2 linked regions of the Caldimonas thermodepolymerans genome follow. The protein of the gene in region 2 interacts with the protein of the main gene of each other region in a pairwise test. Links are inferred from orthologs where the notes say so. Each region holds a gene or a part of one and is shown on either strand. Other genes may lie near its edges.

Region 1 (3,222 bases), 1.3 Mb from region 2 along the record:
TCGTTGACCGAATAGCCCAGCACCGCGAGCACCGCGGCCAGCACCGACAGCGAGAACTCCCACTGGAAGAACGCGAAGAAGCCGAGGATGATCACCACGTCGTGCAGGTTGGCGATGATGCCGGCCACGGCGAACTTCCACTCGAAGCGGAACGCCAGGTAGATCATGATGCCGGCGATGGTCGCGGCCAGCGCCAGCGCGCCGTCGCGGGCCAGCTCGGAGCCGACCTGCGGGCCGACGAACTCGCTGCGCTGCAGCTTCAGCGGCTCCTCGCTGCCGGCCGTGCAGACCTCGCGGCTGACCGCCTCGCCCTGCGCGGTGACGGATTCCTGCCGCCCGACCGTGCCGCCCTCGGCCGCGCACAGGCGGCCGAACACCTGGCCGACCAGCTCGCTCTGCTTGGCCTCGCCGCGCAGCGGGATGCGGATCAGCACGTCGCGCGAGGTGCCGAAGTTCTGCACCTGCACGTCGCCCAGCTGCAGCGACTCCACGGTCTGGCGCACCTTGGGCAGGTCGGCCGCTTCGGCGTACTGCACCTCCAGCACCGTGCCGCCGGTGAACTCGATCGACAGGTGCAGGCCGCGCGTGGCGAGGAAGAACACGGCCGCCAGGAAGGTGATGAACGACACCGCGTTCAGCACCAGCGCGTGCCGCATGAAGGGGATGTCGCGCTTGATTCGGAAGAATTCCATCGCTTGGGTCTCTGCGTGAGTCTTGGACGATCCGAAGCGCGATCAGCCTTCGGCCTTGGCGGCGTTCCCGCCGTCGGGGCGCCAGACCTGCCCGATCGACACCGACTTGAGCTTCTTCTGCCGGCCGTACCAGAGGTTCACCAGGCCGCGGGCGAAGAACACGGCCGAGAACATCGAGGTCAGGATGCCCAGGCAGTGCACCACCGCGAAGCCGCGCACCGGGCCGGACCCGAAGGCCAGCAGCGCGACGCCGGCCACCAGCGTCGTGACGTTGGAGTCCAGGATGGTCGCCCAGGCGCGCTCGAAGCCGAGGTGGATGGCCGTCTGCGGCGCCGCGCCGTTGCGCAGCTCCTCGCGCACCCGCTCGTTGATCAGCACGTTGGCGTCGATCGCCATGCCCAGCGTCAGCGCGATGGCCGCGATGCCCGGCAGCGTCAGCGTGGCCTGCAGCATCGACAGCACGGCCACCAGCAGCAGCAGGTTGACCGACAGCGCGATCGCGGAGAACACGCCGAACATCAGGTAGTAGGCGATCATGAACACCACGATCGCGACGAAACCCCACATCACGCTGTCGAAGCCCTTGGCGATGTTGTCGGCGCCCAGCGTCGGGCCGATGGTGCGTTCCTCGATGATCTCCATCGGCGCGGCCAGCGAGCCGGCGCGCAGCAGCAGCGCGACGTCGTTGGCCTCCTGCGTGGTCATGCGGCCGGAGATCTGCACCCGGCCGCCACCGATCTCGGTGCGGATGACCGGGGCGGTGACGACTTCGCCCTTGCCCTTCTCGAACAGCAGGATGGCCATGCGCTTGCCGACGTTCTCGCGCGTGACGTCGCGGAAGATGCGCGCGCCCTTGGCGTCCAGCGTCAGGTGCACCGCCGGCTGCTGCTGCTCGTCGAAGCCGGCCTGGGCGTCGGTGAGGTTCTCGCCGGTCAGGATGACCTGGCGCTTGACGATCAGCGGGCCGCCGCCGCGCTCGACGTAGCGCTCGGTGCCGAACGGCACCGGGCCGGTGCCGGCCGCCGCGGCCAGCGCCTCGGCGCTGTCGTCGACCAGGCGCACCTCCAGCGTGGCGGTGCGGCCGATGATGTCCTTGGCCCGGGCGGTGTCCTGCACGCCGGGCAGCTGCACCACCACCCGGTCCAGGCCCTGCTGCTGGATCACCGGTTCGCTGGTGCCGAGTTCGTTGACGCGGTTGTGCAGCGTCGTGATGTTCTGCTTGAGTGCCTGCTCCTGCACGCGGCGCGCCGCCTCGGGCCTGAGCGAGGCGACCAGCTTGACCGCATCGCCGTCGGCGACCTGGGTCCACTGGAAGTCGGGCTGCTGGTTCGCGAGCAGGTCCAGCGCCCTGGCGGCCACCGCCGGGTCGCGGAAGCGCACCTCGACGTCGTCGCCGACGCGGTTGACGCCCGCGTGGCGCAGGTCACGCTCGCGCAGCAGGCTGCGCACGTCGTTGGTCAGGCCCTCGGCGCGCTTGGTCAGCACGGCCTGCATGTCGACCTGCATCAGGAAGTGCACGCCGCCGCGCAGGTCCAGGCCCAGGTACATGGGCAGCGCGTTGATCGAGGCGAGCCACTGCGGCGAGCGCGACAGCAGGTTGAGCGCGACGATGTAGCCGGGATCGTTGCGGTCGGGGTTCAGCCCGCGCTCCAGCACGTCGCGCGCACGGATCTGGGTGTCGGTGTCGGCGAAGCGTGCGCGCACCGAATTGCCGTCCAGCTGCACGAAGTCGGCCTGGATCGAGGCCTGTTGCAGCAGCTGCTCGACCCGCACGACGACCGATGCGTCCACCCGTACCGTGGCCTTGCCGCTGGACACCTGCACGGCCGGCGCCTCGCCGAAGAAGTTGGGCAGGGTGTAGAGGACCCCTACCACCAGCGCGATCAGCATGATCGCGTATTTCCACCACGGATATCGGTTCATGAACGCTCTCGTGCCACGGACGACGACGGGCGCGACGGTGGCGCGCCCGGACGAAGACGGCAGTGGATCAGACGGACAAGGATTACTTGATCGTGCCCTTGGGCAGCACCTGCACCACGGCGTTGCGCTGGATCTGCAGCTCCACGCCGTTGGACACCTCGATGTGCAGGTAGGTGTCGCCCAGCTTGGAGACCTTGCCCAGCAGGCCGCCGGCGGTCACGACCTCGTCCCCCTTGGCGAGCGCCTCGATCATCGCCTTGTGCTCCTTCTGGCGCTTCATCTGGGGCCGGATCATGATGAAGTACAGCACCACGAACATCAGCACCAGGGGCAACAGGCTCACGAGGGTCGACTCGGCGCCGCCCGGTGCGGCCGCGGCTTGTGCATAGGCTTCGGAAATAAACACGGAACTCTCTCCTGACGTTCGACGGATAAACGGTTGATTGTATGCGCCGGCGGCCCCGCCGCCGGGCGGCCGCCGCCGTCAGGAAGGGGGTTGTCCCGCGCCCCGCTCAGGGCTGCGGCAGCGCGCAGGCCACCGGGTCGTCGCTGGCGGCGATCTGGCGCTGGTTCTTGGCCTCGGCCACGTCCATGTCGCGCGGCAGCG
Region 2 (3,324 bases):
TGCCGGACATCCGCGTCATCGCCCCGGGCCGGACCTACCGCGTCGACAGCGACGCAACCCACTCGCCGATGTTCCACCAGGTCGAGGGCCTGTGGGTAGGCGAGAATGTCAGCTTCAAGGACCTGAAGGCGGTCTACGTGAGCTTCCTGCGGGAGTTCTTCGAGACCGACGACATGCAGATCCGTTTCCGGCCGAGCTATTTCCCGTTCACGGAACCCAGCGCCGAAATCGACATGATGTTCAACAGCGGCCCGCTCAAGGGCCGCTGGCTGGAAGTTTCGGGCTCCGGCCAGGTGCACCCGCAGGTGATCCGCAACATGGGGCTGGACCCCGAGCGCTACATCGGCTTTGCCTTCGGCTCCGGCATCGACCGGCTGGCCATGCTGCGCTATGGCGTCAATGACCTGCGCCTGTTCTTCGACGGTGACCTGCGCTTCCTGTCGCAGTTCAAGTAAGAAGCCCCGGAGTCGAAATGCAATTCCCAGAATCGTGGTTGCGTGAATTCTGCAATCCGCCGATCGGCACGCAGGAGCTGGCCGACGTCCTGACCATGGCAGGGCTGGAGGTCGAGGAGCTGCGCCCGGTCGCGCCGCCGTTCTCGCAGGTCGTCGTGGCGCAGGTGCTGGAAGTGGCCAAGCACCCGAACGCCGACCGCCTGAACGTCTGCCAGGTCGACGCCGGCACCGGCCAGACCCTCAACATCGTCTGCGGCGCGCCCAACGTGCGCCCGGGCATCAAGGTGCCGTGCGCGCTGGTGGGCGCGGAGCTGCCCCCCGGCGAGGACGGCAAGCCGTTCAGGATCAAGCTCGGCAAGCTGCGCGGCGTCGAAAGCCAGGGGATGCTGTGCTCGGCACGCGAGCTCAAGCTCTCCGACGACCACGGCGGCCTGCTGATCCTGGAGGACGACGCCCCCGTGGGGCGCGACCTGCGCGAGTACCTCAGGCTGGACGACGTGCTGTTCACGCTCAAGCTCACGCCCAACCTGGCGCACTGCCTGAGCGTCTACGGCGTCGCGCGCGAGGTGTCGGCGCTGACCGGCGCGCCGCTGAAGCAGCCGGCCTTCCCGCCGGTGCCGGTGAGCAACGACGCGCGCCTGCCGGTGCGCATCGAGGCGCCTGACCTGTGCGGGCGCTTCTCGGGCCGCGTGATCCGCAACGTCAACCCCAAGGCGCGCACCCCGGCCTGGATGGTCGAGCGCCTGGAGCGCTGCGGGCAGCGTTCGGTCTCGGCGCTGGTGGACATCTCGAACTACGTGATGTTCGAGCTGGGCCGCCCGTCGCACATCTTCGACTTCGACAAGATCCACGGCGGCCTGATCGTGCGCTGGGGCCGCGAGGGCGAGCGCCTGAAGCTGCTCAACGGCAACACCGTCGAGCTGGACGACAAGGTGGGCGTGATCGCCGACGAAAAGGAGGTCGAGTCGCTGGCCGGCATCATGGGGGGCGACGCGACCGCGGTGTCGGACGACACCCGCAACATCTACGTCGAGGCGGCGTTCTGGTGGCCGCAGGCCGTGGCCGGGCGCTCGCGCCGCTACAACTTCTCGACCGAGGCGGGCCACCGCTTCGAGCGCGGGGTGGACCCGGCGCTGACGGTCGAGCACATCGAGCGCATCTCCCAGCTGGTGCTGGAGATCTGCGGCGGCGAGGCCGGCCCGATGGACGACCAGGTCGTCAACGTGCCGCAGCGCCAGCCCGTGACGCTGCGCGTGGCGCGCGCCGCCAAGGTGATCGGCATGCCGGTCACCCAGGCGCAGTGCGCCGACGTGTTCCGCCGCTTGGGCCTGGAGTTCGCCGAGGGCGACGGCACGCTGACCGTCACGCCGCCCAGCTGGCGCTTCGACCTGCAGATCGAGGAAGACCTGATCGAGGAAGTGATCCGCATCATCGGCTACCAGCAGCTGCCGGACACGGCGCCGCTCGGGCCGATCCAGCCGCGCGTGCGCACCGAGTCGCAGCGCGGGCTGCACCTGGTGCGGCGGGCGCTCGCGGCGCTGGGCTACCAGGAGACGGTCAACTTCAGCTTCGTCGAGGAGCGCTGGGAGCGCGACTTCGCCGGCAACGACCACCCGATCCGCCTGCTCAACCCGATCGCCAGCTCGCTGAGCGTGATGCGCTCGTCGCTGATCGGCAGCCTGGTGCAGGTGCTGAAGTTCAACCTGGCGCGCAAGGCGAGCCGGGTGCGGGTGTTCGAGGCGGGCCGGGTGTTCCTGCGCGACGACAGCGTCGCCGACAGCGACACCACCGTGGCCGGCCTGCGCCAGCCGCTGCGCGTCTGCGGGCTGGCCTACGGGCCGGCGGCGCCGCTGCAGTGGGGCGTGGAGGACCGGCTGGTCGACTTCTACGACGTCAAGGGCGAGCTGGAGCAGCTGTTCGCGCCGCTGCAGCCGCGCTTCGTCGCCGCCGAGCACCCGGCCTTCCACCCGGGGCGCTGCGCCGCGATCGAGCTGGACGGCCAGGTGGTCGGCCATGTCGGCGAGCTGCACCCGCGCTGGCGCCAGGCCTACGAGCTGGCCCACGCGCCGGTGGTGTTCGAGGTGGACGCCGAGGCCCTGCAGCGGCGCCCGGTGCCGGCCTACCGGCCCATCCCGCGCCTGCAGGCGGTCACGCGCGACCTGGCCTTCATCGTCTCCGAGCGGGTGCGCCACGACGCGCTGATCGAGGCGGTGCAGGCCGCGCCGACCGGCGGGCTGGTGCGCAACGTCACCCTGTTCGACGTCTACAAGCCCAAGGCGGCGACCGCCGACATCGGGCTGGACGAGCGCAGCGTGGCGCTGCGGGTCGAGCTGCTGGACGAGAACGTGACGCTGACCGACGAGCGCATCGACGCCGCGATCCAGGCCATCGTCGATACACTGGTGTCCCGGCTGGGTGCCCGACTGCGTGGCTGAGCCTCGAGGAGCTGTGATGGACCGAGCAATACTCCCGTCGATCGAGACGCCGACCCTGACCAAGGCGGACCTGGCCGACCTGCTGTTCGAGCGACTGGGGCTGAACAAGCGCGAGTCGAAGGACATGGTCGAGGCGTTCTTCGAGATCATCCACACCAGCTTGGTCCAGGGCGAGGACGTGAAGCTGTCCGGGTTCGGCAACTTCCAGATCCGGCGCAAGGCGCCCCGGCCGGGGCGCAACCCCCGCACCGGGGAGGCGATCCCGATCAAGGCGCGCAACGTGGTCACCTTTCACGCCAGCCACAAGCTGAAGGCGGTCGTGCAAGGCGACATTCCCGCCGGTGACGACTTCGAGTAAAGTCTTAGCATCCTTGCTCGATCTCGTTGATTTCAGTGGAGAAAACGCTCCCCGCCATTCCTGCCAAACGCTACTT

Evidence for each region.
Region 1: the proteins of pheT (region 2) and secD interact in binary tests that used the Escherichia coli proteins (3 or more experiments, as listed by UniProt). The link is inferred for Caldimonas thermodepolymerans from one-to-one orthologs.

The regions. Positions count from the first base shown.
Region 1 is NZ_CP064338.1:431,653-434,874, reverse strand. The notes cover bases 176-3,085. They hold secD (protein translocase subunit SecD), read right to left. Parts: upstream 2,616-3,085; coding sequence 735-2,615; downstream 176-734. Other genes in these bases: yajC (preprotein translocase subunit YajC), read right to left, coding at 2,698-3,021; secF (protein translocase subunit SecF), read right to left, coding at 176-692. Outside these bases: more of secF, read right to left, coding at 1-175; IS481_RS02110 (XdhC family protein), read right to left, coding at 3,128-3,222. UniProt on the Escherichia coli protein: Part of the Sec protein translocase complex. Interacts with the SecYEG preprotein conducting channel. SecDF uses the proton motive force (PMF) to complete protein translocation after the ATP-dependent function of SecA.
Region 2 is NZ_CP064338.1:1,768,457-1,771,780, forward strand. What follows is about bases 170-3,181. They hold pheT (phenylalanine--tRNA ligase subunit beta), read left to right. Parts: upstream 170-472; coding sequence 473-2,890; downstream 2,891-3,181. Other genes in these bases: IS481_RS08295 (phenylalanine--tRNA ligase subunit alpha), read left to right, coding at 170-455; IS481_RS08305 (integration host factor subunit alpha), read left to right, coding at 2,907-3,181. Also shown: more of IS481_RS08295, read left to right, coding at 1-169; more of IS481_RS08305, read left to right, coding at 3,182-3,248; IS481_RS08310 (MerR family transcriptional regulator), read left to right, coding at 3,284-3,324.